Regions from separate parts of the Kocuria sp. APC 4018 genome, predicted to be linked through region 3. Evidence: riboswitches for the same ligand, from Rfam matches in the RefSeq annotation. Region 3 holds a riboswitch; each other region holds the start of a gene.
What was found. Region 3 has a riboswitch for S-adenosylmethionine ahead of QL985_RS03530 (hypothetical protein). Riboswitches for the same ligand answer to the same signal wherever they lie in the genome.
Positions count from the first base shown of each region.

Region 1: another riboswitch for S-adenosylmethionine. It lies ahead of QL985_RS09395 (methylenetetrahydrofolate reductase); the one in region 3 lies ahead of QL985_RS03530 (hypothetical protein).
Region 2: another riboswitch for S-adenosylmethionine. It lies ahead of QL985_RS03450 (bifunctional o-acetylhomoserine/o-acetylserine sulfhydrylase); the one in region 3 lies ahead of QL985_RS03530 (hypothetical protein).

Region 1 covers NZ_JASDCY010000053.1:6,911-13,652, forward strand. The annotation lists gene metE (5-methyltetrahydropteroyltriglutamate--homocysteine S-methyltransferase) at 1-2,043, opposite strand, end outside; gene QL985_RS09395 (methylenetetrahydrofolate reductase) at 2,242-3,450, opposite strand; SAM riboswitch class IV at 3,494-3,610, opposite strand; gene QL985_RS09400 (ABC transporter ATP-binding protein) at 3,722-4,876, opposite strand; gene QL985_RS09405 (ABC transporter substrate-binding protein) at 5,032-6,333, opposite strand; gene QL985_RS09410 (carbohydrate ABC transporter permease) at 6,389-6,742, opposite strand, start outside.
Region 2 covers NZ_JASDCY010000010.1:51,436-58,177, reverse strand. The annotation lists gene QL985_RS03455 (homoserine O-acetyltransferase) at 1-894, opposite strand, end outside; gene QL985_RS03450 (bifunctional o-acetylhomoserine/o-acetylserine sulfhydrylase) at 891-2,426, opposite strand; SAM riboswitch class IV at 2,501-2,620, opposite strand; gene QL985_RS03445 (VOC family protein) at 2,726-3,364, shown strand; gene QL985_RS03440 (CPBP family intramembrane glutamic endopeptidase) at 3,401-4,165, opposite strand; gene QL985_RS03435 (sensor histidine kinase) at 4,226-5,488, shown strand; gene QL985_RS03430 (response regulator transcription factor) at 5,485-6,222, shown strand; gene QL985_RS03425 (ATP-binding cassette domain-containing protein) at 6,335-6,742, shown strand, end outside.
Region 3 covers NZ_JASDCY010000011.1:15,108-21,849, forward strand. The annotation lists gene QL985_RS03515 (sulfatase-like hydrolase/transferase) at 1-1,364, shown strand, start outside; gene QL985_RS03520 (peptidoglycan bridge formation glycyltransferase FemA/FemB family protein) at 1,386-2,486, opposite strand; gene QL985_RS03525 (YrhK family protein) at 2,711-3,028, opposite strand; gene QL985_RS03530 (hypothetical protein) at 3,194-3,556, opposite strand; SAM riboswitch class IV at 3,568-3,683, opposite strand; gene pgm (phosphoglucomutase (alpha-D-glucose-1,6-bisphosphate-dependent)) at 3,832-5,466, opposite strand; gene QL985_RS03540 (amidase) at 5,740-6,742, opposite strand, start outside.

The sequences.
Region 1 (6,742 bases), on a different contig from region 3:
CACGGTCTCGAACTCGGAGTAGCAGAGGTGGGTGTGAATCTGCGTGTCCGCGGCGGCGGCGCCGGTGGCCAGTCGGAACGCGCCCACGGACCACTCCAGGTAGGCCGGACGGTCCGTCTCGCGCAGCGGCAGCAGCTCCCGCAGGGCGGGCTCGTCCACCTGCACCACGGCGGTGCCGGCGGCTTCGAGGTCGGTGATCTCGTCCCGCAGCGCCAGTGCCACCTGATCGGCCACCTCGGCCGCGGGGACGTCGTCGCGCACGAAGGACCACGCGAGAATCGTGACCGGACCCGTGAGCATGCCCTTCACCGGACGGTCGGTGAGCGACGCCGCGTAGCGCGTCCAGTCCACGGTGATGGGCACGCGCCGGGAGACGTCCCCGAACAGGATGGACGGGCGTGTGCACCGCGAGCCGTAGGACTGCACCCAGCCGTGGCGGGTGGTCGCGAAACCCTCCAGGGACTCCGCGAAGTACTGGACCATGTCGTTGCGCTCCGCTTCTCCGTGCACCAGCACGTCCAGCCCCAGCTCCTCCTGGGCGCGCACCGCGCGGGCGATCTCGGACCGGATGGCCTCCCAGTAGGCGGCGCCGTCCAGGCGACCCGCCCGGTGGGCGGCGCGGGCCGCCCGGATCTCGGCAGTCTGCGGGAAGGAGCCGATGGTCGTGGTGGGCAGCAGCGGCAGCCTCAGCCGCTCCTGCTGCGCCGCCCGGCGTTCGGCCGCTGAGGGGCGCCGTCGGTCCTCCGGGGAGACGGCCGCGGTGCGCTCGCGGATCTCGGGGCGGCGCGTCGCGGGGTGGGTGGCCCGGGCCTCGCGGATGCGGGTGTCGGTCTCCAGGGCCTCGCTGATCTCCTTCCAGCCGTGCTCGACGCCGCGCGCCAGCTCGACGACCTCGCTCACCTTCTGGTCCGCGAACGCCACCCAGCTGCGCACGTCCGGGTCCAGCCCGGTCTCCCGGGTGATGTCGTGCGGGACGTGCAGCAGCGGCGTCGCCGTGCCCACCGCCACGGGGCCGCGGGCCCCGGCACGCAACCGGTCCAGGGTGTCCGTGGCGCCCGCCAGGTTCGTGCGCCACACGGTGCGTCCGCCCACGACGCCGCCCACCACCGGCCGCTCGCCCCACGCCTCGAGCGCGGCCCGGGTGGGGACGGCCCCGCGGTCGAGGTCCACGGCGAGGGCGTCCACGCCCGTGCGGGCCAGCGCGAGGTGGGCGTCCTGCCCGGCGTCCCCGTAGCCCACGGTCACCAGCACCGAGGGGTGGTCCGACAGGGCGGTCAGCCGCGTGTACGCGGTGGTCACCGCGGAGAGGATCCGTTCGCGGGACGCACCCCAGCCGTCCGCGGCGAGGGCGGGCTCGTCCAGCTGCACCCACGGCACACCGGCCGCGTGCAGAGAGCTGAGGATCGAGACGTACTGGGCCAGGACGTCGTCGAGCCCTGCCAGGGGGTCCACCCGCGCGCCGTGGGCCGCGGGGGTCTCCGGGCGCGAGAGCAGCAGGAAGGTCACGGGACCCACCAGCACGGGGCGGGTCCGCACGCCGGTGCGCCGCAGGGTGTCCCGGTACCGGGAGACCAGGCTCTCCGGGTGCGCCCGCAGGGCGGTGCCCGGATCGAGCTCGGGGACGTAGTAGTGGTAGTTGGTGTCGAACCACTTGGTCAGCTCCAGCGGCTCCAGATCGTCCGTCCCCCGGGACAGGGCCGTGATCAGCTCGATCCCGCGCTCGGTGTCCGGCGCGGCGGGGAGGAGGCCCTCCGCCCGGAACCGGGCCGGCACGGCACCCAGGGCGAGCGCGGTGTCCAGGACGTGGTCCACGGCGAAGCCCTCGGAGGGCACGGCGGTGTCCTGCGTGAGCCCCAGTTCGCGCAGCCTGAGGGTCGTGCGCTCCCGGAGGTCGCCGAGAGTGTCCAGGACGGTCTGGGCCGGGTGCCGTGCGGGCTCCGCCCAGTAGGCCTCGAGGGCCCGCTTGAGTTCCCGGTCCGGGCCGATGCGCGGGTAGCCCAGGATCGTGGCGCTGGGCAGGGGGGTGGGATTCGTGACGGTCATGATCTCTCCTTGTAGGGGTTGGTGTGATGACGTGAAAAGGGTGTGAGGCAGCCGCGTCGCGGGTGGGCCGGCGACGGCGCTGTACGGGGTCACTGGGCGTGACGGGCGCGGCGGGCGTACCGGGGCACGTGCTCCAGCGCGCGTGGGCAGAGCCGCGCGTGCGGCTCTGCGGTGGGCGGTGCGCACGACGCCGCACGGTCAGGCCGCGGGGCTGCGGCCCCGGTACTCGCGGGCCGCATCCCGGACGCGCAGGTGCTCCAGGATGGTGAGCGCCGCGTCCGGGCGGTTGAACGTGTACAGGTGGAAGCCTGCGCAGCCCAGGTCCAGGAGGTCGTCGATCAGCGACAGCGTGGCCGCGGTGCCCCGGTGCCGCAGCTCCTCGGGGGAGCCCGAGGTGAGGAACCGGGTGAGCCGCTCGGGAACGGGCACTCCGGTGATCTCCGTCATCCGCTGCAACCGTTTCGGGTTGGTCAGGGGCATGAGACCCGCGACCACCGGGATGTGGATCCCCTCGGAGCGCGCCCGCTCCAGGAACGACGCGTAGTCCTCGGGCTCGTAGAGCACCTGCGTGATCGCGTAGTCCGCCCCGGCCTCCTGCTTCTCCCACAGGGACGCGAGATCCGCCTCGGGGTCACGCCCCCGGGCGGGGGACGGGTAGCACGCCACCGACACGGACAGCGGCCGCGTCCCGGGGCGGAACCCGTCCCCGAAACGACGCCGCTCGACGTCCCGGATGAGCCGCACCAGCTCCGAGGCCCGGCCGATCCCCCCGGGCGGGGTCCGCCACTGCCCGGCGCCCAGGGGCGGGTCCCCGCGCAGCGCGAGGAGGTCGCGGACGCCGTCGTCCAGCAGCTGCTCCACCGAACGCTCCAGCCCCGCGCGGTCGGTGCCACCGCACGTGAAGTGGGCCATCACGGGGGTCCTGGTGGTGCGGCGCAGATGGCGCAGCGCCTCGCGGGACACACCACGACCACCCGAGTGGCCGTGCGTGACGGAGAAGAAGTCGGGCCCGGCCTGGGCCATGGCGTCGATGCTGCGCCACACGGTGTCCGGGTCCGCGGTGGGGCGGGGCGGGAACACCTCGAAGGAGACGAGCGTGGAGCGCCGGGGGCGGCGCACCAGCCAGGACGTGCGCGCGGGCGGTTCGGCGCAGGACGGCTCGGACGAGTCCGGGCTGGGCGGTGGTGCGGCGGGTGCGCCCGCGCGGCAGGTGGCCGCCGTGGGAACGCCCCTGGGGTGGCTGGCACGTGCGGGATCGTGCTCGCCCGTCGAGGAGGTGGGGCTCGCGGGAGCGGCTGAGCCGGCGGGGTGGGCGCCTGACGTGGGAGCGGGCTCGTCCGTGGTGCGGGCCGCGGCCACGAGCTGCGGCCTGTCCTCGGCGCGGGCGGTCGGCGGTGTGACGGGCATATGAGAAAACCTCCGGCGGTAGGACGCCGGAGGTGGACCCCGTGCGCCGTACTTGCCAGCCACGCGGTTGCGCGGCGGCCGGATCGTCATCTGGGGCACCCCACTACAGCAGGAGGGTTGCCGCCCGGCCAGCCAGAGCTTTTCGCCGGGTCTCATGATCCTTTGGTGGGTGAGACGGTAGCACGAGGGCCCCGGGCCGTGGAAGGCGCCCGGTGCGGGCCGGTGCGGACCGGTGCGCCCCCGGGGCCGGACCCCGGGGACACACGTGTGGTCAGCGCCCGACCACGACCTCCAAGTTCTCACCGGAAGCCGGGTCGAAGAAGCACGTCTCGCGGGCGTTCGGCCGCACGTGGATCGTGGACCCCGCCTCCATCTGCAGAAACTTGTCCGCGCGGACGGTGGCGCGGTCCTTCTCCAGCCGCATGGCGCGGGCGTCCTCGGTCCCGGATTCCGGGGTGTCCGGCAGCACGCAGTGGATGAACGCCTCGGAGCCGAGCTTCTCCACCAGGTGGACCCGAAGGGGCAGCGCGGGGGTCCCCGGCGCGTCGCCCTCGCCCGTGATCTCCCACGACTCCGGACGGACACCCACGGTCACGGTGTCCCGCACGTGCGCCGAGAACTCGGCCGGCACGGGCACCCGCAGCCCGCTCGCGGCGTCGAGGACCGCGTGGCCGTCCCGGACGGGGACGTCGTGCACGATCGTCATGGCCGGCGACCCGATGAAACGGGCCACGAACACGTTCGCGGGGTGCTCGTAGAGGTGGATCGGATCGGCCACCTGCTGCAGCTGTCCGTCGCGCAGCACGGCCACGCGGTCGCCCATGGTCATGGCCTCGACCTGGTCGTGGGTCACGTAGATGGTGGTGACCCCCAGCTCCCGCTGGAGGTCCGCGATCTGGGCGCGGGTGGACACGCGCAGCGTGGCATCCAGGTTGGACAGCGGCTCGTCCATGCACCACACCTTGGGGTTGCGCACGATCGAGCGGCCCATGGCCACACGCTGCCGCTGGCCCCCGGACATGGCCGCGGGACGCTTGTCCATGAGGGGCCCGAGCTCCAGCATGGCGGCGGCGCGCTCCACCCGCTGCTCGATCTCGGCGCGGTCCAGCTTCTCGTTCTCCAGCGCGAAGGACATGTTCTGCCGCGCGGTCATGTTGGGGTACAGGGCGTAGGACTGGAACACCATGGCCACGTCCCGGTCGCGGGCCCGGGTGCCCGTGACGTCGCGGCCGTCGATGAACACGGCGCCCTCGTCCACGGGCTCGAGACCCGCGAGCATCCGCATGGCCGTGGACTTGCCGCTGCCGGAGGGACCCACCAGGACCAGGAGCTCACCGTCGCGGATGCTGAGATCGAGCTGGGACACCGCCGGGGGCTTGCCCGGGTCGAAGATGCGGGATGCGTGCTTGTACTCGACGGTGGCCATGGTGCTCCTCGGGCTCTCGGGTGGTGACGGTGGTGACGGAATCGATGCCCCGGCGTGACGGGCGGCTCGGGCTCGCCGTGGTGCTCAGTGGTGCGGGGGCCGTTCGGGGCGGGCCCCGGGTGGCGGCCCCGAGAGGAGCCGCCACCCGCGGAGGATCACAGCTTGGGCTTGATGTCCGAGTCGATGATCTTCTGGGTCTCGTCCTGCAGCTGCTGGAAGACCGTCTTGACGTCCTCGCCGCCAAAGGTGATGCGGTCCAGCGCGCCGCCGATCCGCTGACCGCCGCCGGAGACGAACACGCGGGCCGCGTCCTGCGGCTGGGTGTTCTCGTTCAGCTGCTTGATCGCGGTCATGGCGTTGGGGTTCTCGTCGAGGAACTTCTTCTCCTCGGGTTTGTCCATGGCGTCCTTGCGCACCGGCATGTAGCCGGTGGCCTGGGTGAACGTGATCGTGTTGTCGGTGTTCGTCATGAAGTCGATGAACTTGGCGGCGGTGAGCTTGCGCTCGTCGCTGATGCCGTTGGGGATCGCCAGGCCGGCGCCACCGGTGGCGCAGCCGGGCTTCGGGCCGGGCAGGTAGGTGGTGTAGAAGTCGAACGTGGCAGCCTCCTTGAGGCCACCCAGGGAGCCCGTGGACTCCAGCAGGGCGGCACCGTTGCCGATCCCGAAGTCGTTGGCGCCGTCCTGCACGATCTTGATGTGCCCCTCCGCCACGTGCTTCTTGAGGTACTCGCCGGCCTTGATGGAGTTCTCCTCGGTGAAGGTGGCGGTCCAGTCACGGGAGTAGGCACCCCCGAACGTCCAGATCATGCCCTGGAAGTACCAGTCCATGTAGTTGGCACCGTCCGGGAGGATCAGCGCGGGCTTGCCGCCGTTGGCCTTGACCAACTGGGGTGCCCACTGTGCGAACTCGTCCCACGTGCGGGGTCCGCGGTCCAGGGGCAGACCGGCCTTCTGCATCATGTCCTTGTTGAAGTACATGATGCAGGTGGAGCGGGCGTACGGCGCGCAGTAGTGCTTGTCGTTGAAGTTGTAGTCCTCGCGCAGCGTGTCCACGTAGGTGCTGGAGTCGATCCCGGCCTTCTGCCACAGGTCGTCCAGCGGGGTCACGGCCTCGTTCAGGGCGAAGTTGAACCAGTTCACGTCCGACGCCACGAACACGTCCGGGAGGTCCCCGCCCGCGAGAGCGGCGTTGACCTTCTGCGCCACCTCTTCGTAGTCGGCACCGCCGTCGATCAGCTCGGCCGGGGTGTCAGGGTTGGCCGAGTTCCACGCGTCGATGAGCTTCTGCTCCAGGCTCTTGGAGCTGGCGGGGTGGTTGGACCAGAACTGCAGGGGGCCGGAGGCCTCCTGCCCACCGGAGGAGCTTCCGCCCCCGGAGCCGGCGCAGCCGGACAGGGCCACGGTGGCGGTTCCGAGGCCCAGCAGGCCGAGGGCGTGACGACGTGAGAGTTCCATGTGTGCTTCTTCCTTCAGGAGGTGGTGGATGTGCTGGAGGGTGGTGTGTGGAGGGTCAGCCCTTGACCGCGCCCGCGGTCAGACCCTTGATCATGTGGCGCTGCAGCAGGATGAACACGATGATCATGGGGATGGTCGCGATGACCGTGCCGGCCATGACCGGGCCCCAGTTGCTCAGGCCCTCGTTGTTCTGCAGCTGGGTGAGGCCGATGGGCAGCGGGGCCACGGCGTCCGTGTCGGACATCAGGAACGGCCACAGGTACTGGTTCCACTCGGTCACCACGGTGATGAGGATGAAGGCGATCAGGGTGGGCCAGGACATGGGCAGCACCACGCGGAACAGCTTGCGCAGGAACCCCGTGCCGTCCATCTCCGCGGCCTCCATGACCTCGCGGGGCAGGCTGAGGAA
Region 2 (6,742 bases), on a different contig from region 3:
CCGGTAGCGGCCCCGGTCCACGGTGCGGTGCGGGCGAGCAGCGCCCCAGCCGCCCCGGGGACCGGTGGCGTCCGCGATCCCGGCGTCGTCCCCCGACGCGCTTCCGCCCTGCGCCTCCCGGCCGAAGCGCGCGGCGAGCTCGTGCGCGCTGCGGTAGGTGATGTGGGCGATCCGCCGCGCCAGCCCAAGCCCTTCGGCGGGGTGCGGGCCCGCGTAGTAGTCGCCGCCCTGGAAGTGCGGGTCCTGCCGAATGGCGAGCGCCTGGGTGCGGCCCCATGCGAGCTGCTCCGCACTGACCCGGGCGTTCGCCGCGATCACGGCGCACGCCGTCACGCGCTCGGGGTGGCTCACGGCCCACTCCAGCGCGCGGGCACCCCCCATGGAGCCTCCGACCACCAGGCGCCACCGGTCGATTCCCAGCAGGTCCGCGAGCCGCGCCTCCGCGGCCACGGTGTCCCGCACGGTGATGCGTGGGAAGCGCGAGCCCCACGGTGCGGCGTCCGGCGCGAGGCTCGCCGGGCCGGTGCTGCCGTGGCAGCCGCCCAGGATGTTCGCGCACACCACGAACCAGCGGGTGGTGTCGATGGCCGCTCCCGGTCCGATGAGCCCGTCCCACCAGCCGCCGGTGTCCGCCGCGACACGGTGCCCGGCCATGTCGAAGGGCGCTGTGTCCCCGTACCCCACGGCCGTGCCGCGCGCCGCGTGCGAGTCGCCCGTGAGCGCGTGCTCGACCAGCACCGCGTTGGAGCCGTCCGGGGCCAGCTCACCCCACGTCTCGTAGGCCAGGCGCACGTCCGGCAGCCGGAACCCGGACTCCAGGGTGAGCTCCCCGATCTCCGCGGCCCGCACCACACCGTCCCGGCGCACCGCCGGGGCTGTCTGCACCACGGTCATGCCGCGGGCTCGGCGGCCACGTCCGCACGCGCCGTCGACGACGCCGCAGGGCCGCCTTCCGCGCCGGTCCCGGCAGCCGCGGCGGGCTCCGCACCGGCGTCCGCGATCGGCTCCATGCTTCCCAGGGGCCGGTCCGCCGGTGAGGTCGCCGGGTCCCGATCGCCCCGCTCGTGGGTCGACTCCTGGGTGCCCGGTGCCGCGGCCACCGCTGCGAACCCCGCTTCCAGGTCCGCCAGGATGTCCTCGATCCCCTCGGTGCCCACCGAGAGCCGCACGAAGCCCGGCTCCACGCCCGCCGCGAGCTGCTCGTCCTCGGAGAGCTGCGCGTGCGTCGTCGACGCCGGGTGGATCACCAGGGACCGCACGTCCCCGATGTTCGCCACGTGGGAGTGCAGGCTCAGCGCGTCCACGAACGCGATCCCCGCCTCCTTGCCGCCCTCCAGCACGAAGCCGAGCACGGAACCCGCCCCGCGCGGTGCGTACTTCCGCGCGCGCTCGTGCCACGGCGAGGACGGCAGCCCCGCGTAGGACACCGAGCGCACCTCGGGGCGGGACTCGAGCCACTCGGACACCCGCTGGGCGTTGGCCACGTGGCGCTCCACGCGCAGGGACAGGGTCTCGATCCCCTGCTCGATGAGGAACGCGTTGAACGGGGAGATGGACGTGCCCAAGTCCCGCAGCAGCTGCACCCGGGCCTTCAGGACGTAGGAGAGGTTCACGCCGAAGGCGCCGTCCGCGCCCAGGTCACGGGCGTACACCAGACCGTTGTAGGTGGGGTCCGGCTGGTTGAAGCCCGGGAACCGCTCCGGGTCCGCGCCGTAGTCGAAGCGCCCGGCGTCCACGATGAACCCACCGATCGCGGTGCCGTGCCCGCCCAGGAACTTGGTGCCCGAGTGCAGCACGATGTCCGCGCCCCACTCGATGGGCCGCACCAGGTACGGGGTGGCCACTGTGTTGTCCACGATCAGCGGCACCCCGGCCTCGTGGGCGATCCCGGCAACGGTCTCCACGTCCAGGACGTCGTTGCGGGGGTTGGGGATCATCTCCCCGAAGAACGCCACGGTGGTGGGGCGCACGGCGTCCCGCCACTGCTGGGGGTCGTCCGGGTCCGCCACGAAGGTGGTCTCCACGCCCAGGCGCGGCAGCGTGTGCTTGAGCAGGTTGTAGGAGCCGCCGTAGAGGGACGGGCTGGCCACCACGTGCGTTCCCGCTCCGCCCAGGTTGAGCACCGCGAGCGTGGCCGCGGCCTGCCCGGAGGAGACCATCAGGGCTCCCACCCCGCCCTCCAGCGAGGCGAGGCGCTTCTCCACCACCTCGGTGGTGGGGTTGGTCAGGCGGGAGTAGATGGGGCCCATGTCCTGCAGCGCGAAGCGCGCGGCGGCCGTGTCCGCATCCGGGAACACGAAGGACGAGGTCTGGTGGATGGGCAACGCCCGCGAACCCGTCACGGGGTCGGGGTTCTGGCCCGCGTGGATCTGGCGGGTCTCGAACGCCCAGTCCTGGGAGTTGTCGGGGGTGGGTGCAGTGCTCATGGCCGTGCTCCTTCTCGGAAGGATCAGGGGCCAGGCGACCGTCCGCACGGTGCCCGTACGAACGGGCGACCGGTGGCCCGCGCTTGCCGTGGACGTCGGACGACGTCACGGCCAGGTCTTCACCCAGGGCACCCCGCCGCGGTAGGGAGGGTTGCCGGTCAGCAAGCTGGGGCTTGGCGCTGACTCTCGTGACCTAGACCTCAAGTGTGGGAACCGGGGGGCCGCCGCGTCAAGTTCGGTGTCCGCAGTGTTGCACCCGCCGATTTGGACCCCCGTGTGACGGGTGCCACCATGACTGCATGAAGCTGGACCACGTTTCCTTCGCAGCGCAGCCGGACGGGCTGGAGGCCACCACCGAGCGGATAGCGGACCGCCTGGGGATCGAGCCCGTGAAGGGCGGCGTGCACCCCCGGTTCGGCACGCAGAACATGATCCTGCCGCTCACGGACCACCAGTACGTGGAGGTCGTGACCGTCCTGGAGCACCCCGCCGCGGACAAGGCGCCGTTCGGTCAGGCCGTCCGCGCGCGTTCGGAGGCTGGCGGCGGCTGGCTCGGGTGGGTCGTGGAGGTCCCGGACCTCGCCCCGTTCGAGCAGAAACTGGGCCGCCCCTCCGTGCCGGGCGGCCGGATCTTCCCGGACGGCCGCCGCCTGGACTGGCACCAGATCGGCGTCAAGGGCCTGATCGCGGATCCGCAGCTGCCGTTCATGATCCACTTCGACTCCGCGGACGAGATGCACCCCTCCCAGGCGCGGCTCACGGACGTCCGACTGACCGGCATGGACATCGCCGGCTCCCCCGAGCGCGTCACGGACTGGCTCGGTGGCCCTGTGGAGGACGTCCTGCGCTCGGTGGACGTCACGTGGTCCGCTCCCCACGGCACGCCCGGTCTCATGGCGGTCACCTTCGGCACGCCGGACGGGCCCGTCACCATCTGATCCGGCGGGGCACGACGCCGCCACCCACCCAGGCGGTCAGCCCGCCAGGAGCTGCGGTGCGAGGAAGCCGACTGCGTCCAGCAGGAAGTGCGCGACCAGAAGCGGCATCACACGCCCGTACCGGCGGTAGCACCACACGAACACGAGCCCCATGACCAGGTTGCCCAGCGCCGGTCCCACCCCCTGGTACAGGTGGTAGCTCGCCCGGAGCACTGAGGACACGATCGCCACCGTCCACCACGAGCGGCCCAGCCGCCGCATCCGTTCCGCGAGGAACGCCACCACGATGATCTCCTCCACGAGCGCGTGCCGCAGGGCGGTGAGCAGCAGCAGCGGAACCGTCCACCACGTGTTCTCCAGGGTGGACGTGGTGATCTCCGCCGTGATCCCGAGCGCCCGCCCGGCCTGGTAGAGCACGAGGGTCCCACCGCCCATCACGGCGAACAGCGCGAGGCCCCGGGCGGCGTCGTGCCCCGGGCGGCGCGCGTCCGCACCGATGCCGCGCAGGACCGCGGGGATGCGGGAGGTGGTTCCCGCCAGGAACCACAGGGCGAGCACCACGGGCACGATTGCGAAGCAGATGCTGGTGAGGCGCCGCAGCGCGTCGATCACCGGAACCGGGCTGAGGGGCTGGTTGAGCGTGGTGGAGCTCTCCGCGATCGAGGACTGCACCGCCATCTCCACGAGGTCCAGCACCGAGTACACCGCGGAAGCGCCCAGGGACACCCCGAGCACCAGCAGGATCTGCATGCGGAGGTCGGCGCGCGGCACACGGGGCGAGGTGTCGAGGGAGGCGATCACCCCACCATTGTGCGTGGTGCACCCGGACAGCCCCGCGAGCGACCTCGGTAGGGTGAACCCATGCACCCCGCCCCGGACACCTCCCCGCCCCACCGCGCCCTGCCGCCGGGGTGGCGCTGGCGGGATGCCCGGGGTGCCGGCGTGCTGGCCCTGGCCGGCGTCGAGCTGGTGTACCTCTCCGACTTCGTGCAGTCGGTCCCGTGGAAGGCGGATGTCGGGTGGGTTGCCCTGGGCGCCGTCGTGCTGGCCGCCCCGCTCGCATGGCGGCGTCGCTTCCCCGTGGCCGTGATGGTGGCGGTGTCCTTCGTGTACTTCGCGCTGGTCACGTGGGTCGGGATCGAGATGTACGCCTCCCAGGTGGTGCTGTTCCTGGGCTTCTACTCCGTGGGGGCCTGGTGCCCGGACCGCCGTCGCGCCACGTGGTCCCGCGCCGCCGTGGCCGTGGGGATGGCGGTGTGGCTGGGCTGGAGCACCGTGGAGCAGTTCACGGATCCGGAGGTGGGTGAGCGCGGCGTCAACGCCTACATGGCGATCGCCGCGATCCAGTTCGTCGTGAACATCGCCTACTTCGCCGGGGCGTGGGTCTTCGGCGACGGGGCGTGGAACGCGGCCATCGAGCGGCAGGAGCTCGAGGCCGCCCACGCCGAGATCCGGCAGCAGCAGGAGCGGCTCGCGGAGCAGGCCGTGAGCCTCGAACGGCTCAGGATCGCCCGCGAGCTGCACGACGTAGTGGCCCACCACGTCACGGCCATGGGCGTCCAGGCCGGGGCGGCGCGCCTCACCATGTTTCAGGATCCCCGCGCCGCCGCCGAGCACCTGCGCGGTGTGGAGTCCTCCGCACGGGAGGCCGTGACCGAGCTCAAGACCATGGTCCACACCCTGCGCGACGGCGAGGAGGCCCCCGACTCCGTGCCCCGGCTCTCCGACCTCGAGGCACTCGTGGCCGACGCCCGGGCGATCGGCCAGGACGCAGTGCTCAAGCGGATCGGCCCGGAGCCGCAGCTGCCGCCGCCGGCCCAGCTGGCGCTGTACCGCACGGCACAGGAGGGGCTCACCAACGCCCGCAAGCACGCCGGGCCACGGGCGGTCGTCACGGTGCGGCTGCGCACGGAGGCCAGCCGCGTGGAGCTGGAGATCAGCGACAACGGGCGCGGCGCCCGGCCAGGGAAACCGGCCGCCCACGGCACGGGCACGGGCCTGATCGGCATGGAGGAACGGATGGCGTCGATGGGCGGCACACTGGACGCGGGCCCCAAGGCGGACGGCGGCTGGCTCGTGCGGGCCACGGTGCCCGTCCACGCCCCGCAGGAGGTCCTGCCGTGAGCCTGAGTGTCCTGCTCGTGGACGACCAGCCGCTGATTCGCCTCGGCTTCTCCGCCATCCTCACGTCGCAGGAGGACATGGAGGTGGTGGGAGAGGCCGCGGACGGCGAGGAGGCCCTGGAGCTCGCCGCGGCCCTCGACCCGGACGTGGTGTGCATGGACGTGCAGATGCCGCGGCTGGACGGCATCGAGGCCACCCGTCGGCTCGTCGCCTCGGATTCCCGTGCCGCCGTGCTGATCCTCACCACGTTCGACACGGACGAGGCCCTGTTCGCGGCGCTCTCCGCCGGTGCCTCGGGGTTCCTGCTGAAGTCCGCGGGACCCGAGGAGCTGATCCAGGCGGTGCGGGTGCTGGGCCGCGGCGACGCGCTGCTGGACCCTCTGGTCACGCGCAGGGTGCTGGCACGCACCGTCGAACCGGCGGCGGAGGTCGATGCGCAGACCGGCCGTGCCCCGGCGGGTGACGCGGCGGCGTCGTCCGCCGGCCGTCCCGGCCCGGAGTCCGAGATCGCGGACGGGCAGGACGACGCCGCCCGCGCGGGTCTCACCGCCCGCGAGACCGAGGTGCTGGCCGCCATGGCGCGCGGCCTGTCCAACGATGAGATCGCGCGCGAGCTGTTCGTGGGCAGGGCCACGGTCAAGACCCACGTGTCCAACGTGCTGCTGAAGACGGGGGCGCGTGACCGGGTCCACGCCGTGATCTGGGCGTTCGAGCACGGTGTGACCGGTGCCTGAGACCGGCCCCACCGCGCAGTGGGCGTCTCCTCCCCCGGGCGGAGGATCGCGGGGGTGCAGAATCCGCCGCCCGGGGGAGTCGGACGCGGGCGTGACTTCCTAGGCTCGAACCATGATCACAGTGAACGGGGTGAACAAGTCCTTCGGGTCGGCGCACGTGCTCGAGGACCTGACCTTCAGCATCCGCCCGGGCCTCATGACGGGGTTCGTGGGCGGCAACGGCGCGGGCAAGACCACCACCATGCGCATCCTCCTGGGGGTGCTCTCGGCGGACTCGGGACGGATCGAGGTGGACGGCTCCCCCATCACCGCCGACTACCGCGCGGGCATCGGGTACATGCCCGAGGAGCGTGGGCTGTACCCCAAGATGACCGTGCTGGACCAGCTGGTCTACCTGGGCCGGTTGCACAGCATGACCGGCGCGGACGCGAAGGCCCGGGCCATGGCGCTGCTCGAGCGCCTGGGGCTCGCCGGCCGCGCGGGCAGCCGGCTCGAGGAGCTGTCCCTGGGCAACCAGCAG
Region 3 (6,742 bases):
AGACGGACGGTGGCGGCGGGTCCGTGGTGTGGATCTCCGTGCTGGTCATCGGGGTACTTCCCGTCCTGGTCACCGTGGGCATCGCCCTCGCGCGCCGGGTGTGGCTGCGCAGAGCACGACGCGAGCACGGCACCCGGCCGCCCCGCGGCGTCGTGCGCTCCGCCTCCGCCGTGACCGTGGCGGCGGTGTTCGTGGCCGGGAGCACGAGCTTCGCGTCCGCGGTGGACCTGCCCCAGTACGTCAAGGCCGTGAAGTCCCCTCACGACATCGGCTCCACGTACGTCCAGCCCACCATCACGAGTGACGCGGACAAGCGCAACCTGGTGGTCATCTACCTGGAGTCCGGGGAGGCCACGCTCGCGGACGACCAGCTGTTCGAGAAGAACGCCTTCGCCCCGCTCGAGGACGTCACCCGGCCCGAGGACGGGTGGCGCAGCGTCGAGGACTTCCAGCAGTACGAGGGCGGTGGCTGGACCATGGCCGGGATCGCCTCCACGCAGTGCGGGATCCCTCTCAAGGAGTCGGGTGACGCGAGCTCCACGGACATCGGCGCCGGGCAGGAGCAGTACCTGGGCGGCGTGACCTGCCTGGGGGACGTGCTGCAGAACCACGGGTACACCAACACGTTCCTGGGCGGGGCCAACTCCTCCTTCGCGGGCAAGGACACGTTCCTGCGAAGCCACGGCTACACCGAGGACAAGGGTCTGGAGGACTGGCGTGCGGCGGGCGAGCCCGCGGAGAACTTCCGCAGCGACTGGGGCCTGAGCGACGAGCGGCTCATGGCCCACGCCAAGGACGAGGTGGACCGCCTGCACGCCGAGTCCGAGCGCACGGGCCAACCGTTCAACCTGTCCATGCTGACCCTGGACACCCACGAACCCGTCCACATCTACGACTCCTGCGATGTTGACACCCAGAACCAGGTGACCTCCGTGTTCGCGTGTTCCATGACCCAGGTGGCCGGTTTCGTGGAGCACATGAAGGCCCAGGGCTACCTGGAGGACACCTCCGTGGTGATCATGGGCGACCACCTCAAGCACATGAGCGCCGGGGACGCCTTCCACGAGCAGCTGGACCACCACCCCAACCGCACCGTGTTCAACCGCGTGTGGATCCCGGGCGAGACCGCCGAGCAGCCCCTGCGGGCCGGCGCGGACCAGCTCAGCATGTACCCCACCCTCCTGGAGGCGGCGGGTCTGTCTGTGCACGACGGCGCCGCGGGCCTGGGTGTGTCCGTCCGGCAGCAGGAGCCTCCCCAGGGTTCGGCGCAGGCCATGGACCCGGAGGAGTACCAGCAGCTGCTGGACTCGCGCTCCGCGGACTTCTACTCCCGGGCGTGGGACCCCGAGAACCCGGTGGGATGACCCCCTGACCTCTCCGGGAGGCTACTTCCCACCCGCCTGCTTCCCGCCGGTCAGCCCGGCACGGATGCGGCCGGTCGTCTCCCGAGCGCGCGTGCGCGCAGAGCCAGCCTCGTCCCGGGCGCGGCGGGCGGCGCGGTAGGCCGTGTAGCGGGGGAGACTGACGGGCACGTCCCACGTGCCGCCCAGTGCCACGTCCGCACCGCCGAAGGAGCGTTTGAACGCGCTGAACCCGGTCCACGGGTGCGCGGGGTCGCTCAACGGGGCGATCCCGAAGAGGTCGCCGATCGCGAGACCCTGCTCGGCGGCGTCGAGCAGCGCCTGGGCGATGAGCGGCTGGTTGGGGCGCAGCTTGCGCATGCTCGCGTCCATGCCGGAATGGGCGAAGATCCGGGTGGTGGGGGAGTCGTAGGTCAGCAGTGCGCTGACCACGGTGCCGTCCACGGAGCTCGTGTAGGCCGTGGAGTTGCCCGTGGCGCCCAGGCTGCGGGCGGCGGTGCGGAGGTAGTCCTCGCTGTGGGCCGTGAACCCCTTGCGCCCGGCGGTGCGGTGCTGCAGCTCGATCACCGCCTCGGCGGCGTCCGGGTGGGAGTCCGAGGCCAGGGTAATGCCCTTGTCCCGGTGGCGCCGCCACAGGTTGCGGTTGGTGCCCGTCATGGCGGACAGGATCTCCTGCGGCTCGCGGGACAGGTCCACCCAGCGCGTGTACGCGGGCTGGATGTCCCGAGGGGCCGGCCGTGCGCCGAGCCGACGCAGACCCGCCCCGAGGGAGGGCGCCGTGGCGTTCTGCCGCTGCACGGCTGCCGCGAAGGGCGTGCCCACCGGGGACGGCACCTGTGGCTCCACCCGCAACCACGCCACCGAGTGCTCGCGTGCCGCGGAGCGCAGCTCGCGCAGCGCCTCCGGCAGAACCTCGGGGTGCGCCAGGACCGGGCCGTACGGGGCGTACCAGACCACCCCGGCCCGGGAGCGCTCCTCGATGACAAGCGCGTGCCACCCGGCCCCGTCAAGAGTGTGAGTGCGGCGCGAGAGACCGGCCTGGAAGTGCTGCCAGGGCTCGGCCTGCAGCACGCTGGACGGGCCGAGAAGTGTGCGGGGGTCCGGTTGGGCGTGGGTGTGCCTCATGCGGGGTGCTCATCCTTGAGTGTCTGCCCCCGCTGCGAGGGATCGTCCTGGGGTCGCGGGGGTCGATCCTCATTAGATAGCCAACCTCGCCGTCCCGCAACAGCACCCGTGCGGCGTGTTCCCATGTGACGACGGCGTGTCCAGCGGCAGCAGCCCGTGGAACGTGTCCATGCCATGCCATGCCCCGCCGGCCGTTCGGATCCCGGGAGGGTCCGCGCGGCGGGTCAGAAGTCGCGCGAGTCCTCCGGAGCTAGTTCCGGGGAGATGCGCTGCAGGTGCACCCGCCGGGTGATCCGGATGCTGGGTCGAACCAGCATGAGTGCGCTGCCCAGCACGAACAGCCACGTCCCGGCGTAGACGGTGGCGTCCTGAAAGAAGAGGATCGAACCCACCAGGAAGATCAGGCCGATCAGGATGTCGTTGACGATCGACAGGGTCTCGTACCGGCCACGGATGACCAGCTCGCGGTGCCCCACACGGACCTCGATCGGCTTGGCGGCCCTGGACAGGGAGTCGGAGGTGGCGCTGGCGGAGGGAGTCACTGCTCGGTTCCTTTCACGAAGGCGCAGACCGGGCGGGCCGGCGGGAACGGCCGGTGGGTCACGCCTGCGGCGCGCACCACCGGCCGACCAGCCTACGGGAGGAGCCGGCGGCTCAGCACGCGGCGTGCTCGCCGCCGGTGTCGTCCCCATCTCATGCCCAGGGCGTCACTGCCCCTCGACCACCGCCGGGTGCAGCAGGGCGAGCCCGCCCTGAGCACTCGGCACGGTGGCGAGCGACGTCCCGGGATCGAACGACGCCGCGGCCCCGCTGTGCTGCAGCGTGTGGAAGCGCTCCAGCAGCGCGGGGTCGTGGCACCACCAGGTCCGGGTGCTGCCGTCTGGGAAGGCGGCCTGCACCGTGTTCCCGTGCGGCGCGCCGAGCTCCACCTGGACCCACCGGTCCTGGCTCTCGATGGCCAGGCGGGACTGGATGTAGTGCGCGTTGTGCCCCGGGTGGTAGCTCCGGCAGGCGGAGTCTCCCGCCGCGTGGACGCACGGGTGTTCGGGAGTGGGAGCGGAGTTGCTCATGATGGTGACCTTTCGCAGACTTCCGCGCGGCGGGTGCCGGGCGGCGGATCTTCCTCCGGGGGCACCGGGTGCGAACAACCGGTTGCCAGCCGACCAGCCGGAGGGCTGATGGTCGGGCTTCTTGATCCGGGAACATCACAGTACAGCGCTCCGACACGCACAAGCGTCTGCGCCGTTCGGTCACGACGAGGGGCCGCCGAGCAGCACGGGAGAACCCCGTACCGCTCGGCGGCCCCTGCGCAGCAGGCCGGTGCGGGAGCCCCGCACCACGGCCCTCAGCCGATGACCGAGTCCACGAGAGCCTTGGCCTCCTGCTGCACCTGCTTGAGGTGCTCCTCGCCCTTGAAGGACTCCGCGTAGATCTTGTAGACGTCCTCCGTGCCGGAGGGGCGGGCCGCGAACCACGCGTTCTCCGTGGTGACCTTGAGCCCGCCGATCGCCGCACCGTTGCCGGGGGCCTCCGTGAGCTTGGCGGTGATGGGCTCACCGGCCAGGGTGTCCGCGGTGACCTGCTCGGCGGAGAGCTTCTTCAGCGCCGCCTTCTGCTCGCGGTTCGCCGGGGCGTCGATGCGCTGGTACACGGGATCCCCGAACTGCTCGGTGAGCTCGCGGTAGCGCTGGGAGGGGGTCTTGCCCGTGGTGGCGGTCATCTCCGCGGCGAGCAGCGCCAGGATGATGCCGTCCTTGTCCGTGGTCCACACGGAGCCGTCCCTGCGCAGGAACGAGGCACCGGCGGACTCCTCCCCGCCGAAGCCGATGGAGCCGTCCAGCAGACCCGGCACGAACCACTTGAAGCCCACGGGCACCTCGTCCAGGCGGCGACCCAGGGACTGCGCCACGCGGTCGATGATCGAGGAGGACACCAGGGTCTTGCCCACCCCGGCGTCACCGCGCCAGCCATCGCGCGTGCGGTAGAGGTAGTCGATGGCCACCGCGAGGTAGTGGTTGGGGTTCATGAGCCCGGCATCCGGGGTCACGATGCCGTGGCGGTCGCTGTCCGCGTCGTTGCCCGTGGCGATGTCGTACTTGTCCCGGGCCCCGATCAGAGAGGCCATGGCCGAGGGGGAGGAGCAGTCCATGCGGATCTTCTCGTCCCAGTCCAGGGTCATGAACGCCCACTGCGGGTCCACGGTGGGGTTCACCACTTCCAGGTTCAGCCCGAAGCGCTCGCCGATCTCCTGCCAGTACGCCACCGACGCCGAGCCCATGGGGTCCGCACCGATGCGCACCCCCGCAGCCTTGATGGCGTCCAGGTCGATGATCTCCGGCAGCGCGGACACGTAGCTGTCCAGGAAGTCGAACGTGCCGGTGGTCTCCGCGGCCTTCGCCTCCTCCAGGGACACGCGCCGCACGCCCTCCAGGCCCGCCTCGATCAGCTCGTTGGCGCGGTCCGCGATCCATCCGGTGGCGTCCGTGTCCGCGGGGCCGCCGTGCGGGGGGTTGTACTTGAAGCCGCCGTCCGTGGGCGGGTTGTGGGACGGGGTGATCACGATCCCGTCCGCGCGGTCCTTGGGCCCGGACGCGTTGTACGTGAGGATCGCGTGGGACAGCGCCGGGGTGGGGGTGAAGCCGCCCCGGGAGTCCAGCAGGGTGCGCACGCCGTTGGCGGCGAGCACCTGCAGCGCGGTGTCCTGCGCGGGCCCGGACAGCGCGTGGGTGTCCTTGCCCATGAACAGCGGACCGGTGATGCCCTGCCCGGCGCGGTACTCCACGATCGCCTGCGTGATCGCGGCGATGTGGTCCTCGTTGAACGAGGTCTTCAGCGAGGAACCGCGGTGCCCGGAGGTTCCGAACGCCACCCGCTGGTCCGGGTTCCCGGCATCCGGCGTGCGGTCGAAGTACGCCGCCACGAGGTCGTCGATGTCCACGAGGTCACTGGGTTGGGCAACGGTGCCCGCACGGTTGGTCATGCCACCAACCTAGTCCCGAAAGCGCGCCCCGTCAGGCCGTGCGCCGCTCGGTTTCGGGCCCCGGCCCTGCCCCGGCGGACGACGACGCCGCGCGGCCACCTCCCGCGCCGAACCGCCGCTGCCCGCGGGGAGACGGCGCGGCGTGGACTCCACGAGCCCTTGCGCAGACCGGGCCGAACCGTCGGTCTGCCCGCGGAGCCCAGGACCGGTGGGCCGTCAGCAGCCCGGTGGGGGGCGCTGGACCGGGCTGCGGCCCTCCGTGGGCAGGTGCGCTCAGGCGACGAGGTGCGCGTGCGGCGTGGTGGGCGGGTCCAGCTGGGCGGCCAGGGCGAGCAGCTGCGCCTCACCGGACGCGCGCCCCACGAGCTGGACGCCCATGGGCACCGGACCCGGGTATTCGCCGGTCTCGGGGGTGCGCCACGTGGTGGGCACCGTGATCGCGGGCAGCCCGATCACGTTCACCACCGAGGTCCACGGCGTGTACTGGCACTGGCGCCTGTAGTCCTGGTCCGCGCCCGCCGGATCCGCGATGTCGAAGCCCTCGTGGAACCAGCCCACGGGCCGTGGCGGCATGGCCAGGGCCGGCGTGAGGATCATGTCGAACCGGGAGAACTGGCGGATCAGGTCCGCCTCGATCCCGCGCAGCACGGCGAAGGCGTCCGCGAGCTCCACCGCGCTGCGGGACAGGGCGCGCTCGCGGAACGAGCGGGCCAGCCCGGTGAGCAGGTGCTCGGTGCCATCGAGGGGCAGCTGACCCATGGCCGTGGTCCAGAGCCGCGAGAAGGCCTCGGGGTAGGAGGGGTCGTAGAGAACGTCCGCGTCCTCCACGGTGTGGCCCAGTGCTCCGAGCGCGCGGATCCCCTCGTCCAGCGCGGCCCGTGCCTCGGGGGACACCGTGATCTCGTACGTGCCGTCGAACGGAGAGGCCGTGCTCACCCCGATGCGCAGGGACCGCTCACCCCACGGCGCATCGCCCTGCCGAGCACGTTCCACGACCCGCGAGAACGACGCTTCGGGCGCGGCCACCACGGGCCGGTCGATCCGCTCGTGGCCCGGTGTGTGACACAGCACGTCCAGGAGCAGGGCGGCGTCCGCGGCGGTGCGGGTGATGGGTCCGTTGACCCCCAGCTGCCCGACGTTGGACAGCGCATCGCTGCTGGGCACCCTGCCCCGGTTCGGTTTGAGCCCGATGAGCCCGCATGCCGCAGCGGGGATCCGCACGGAACCGCCGCCGTCCGAGCCGATGGCCGCGGGGAGGATGCCGGCGGCCACGGCG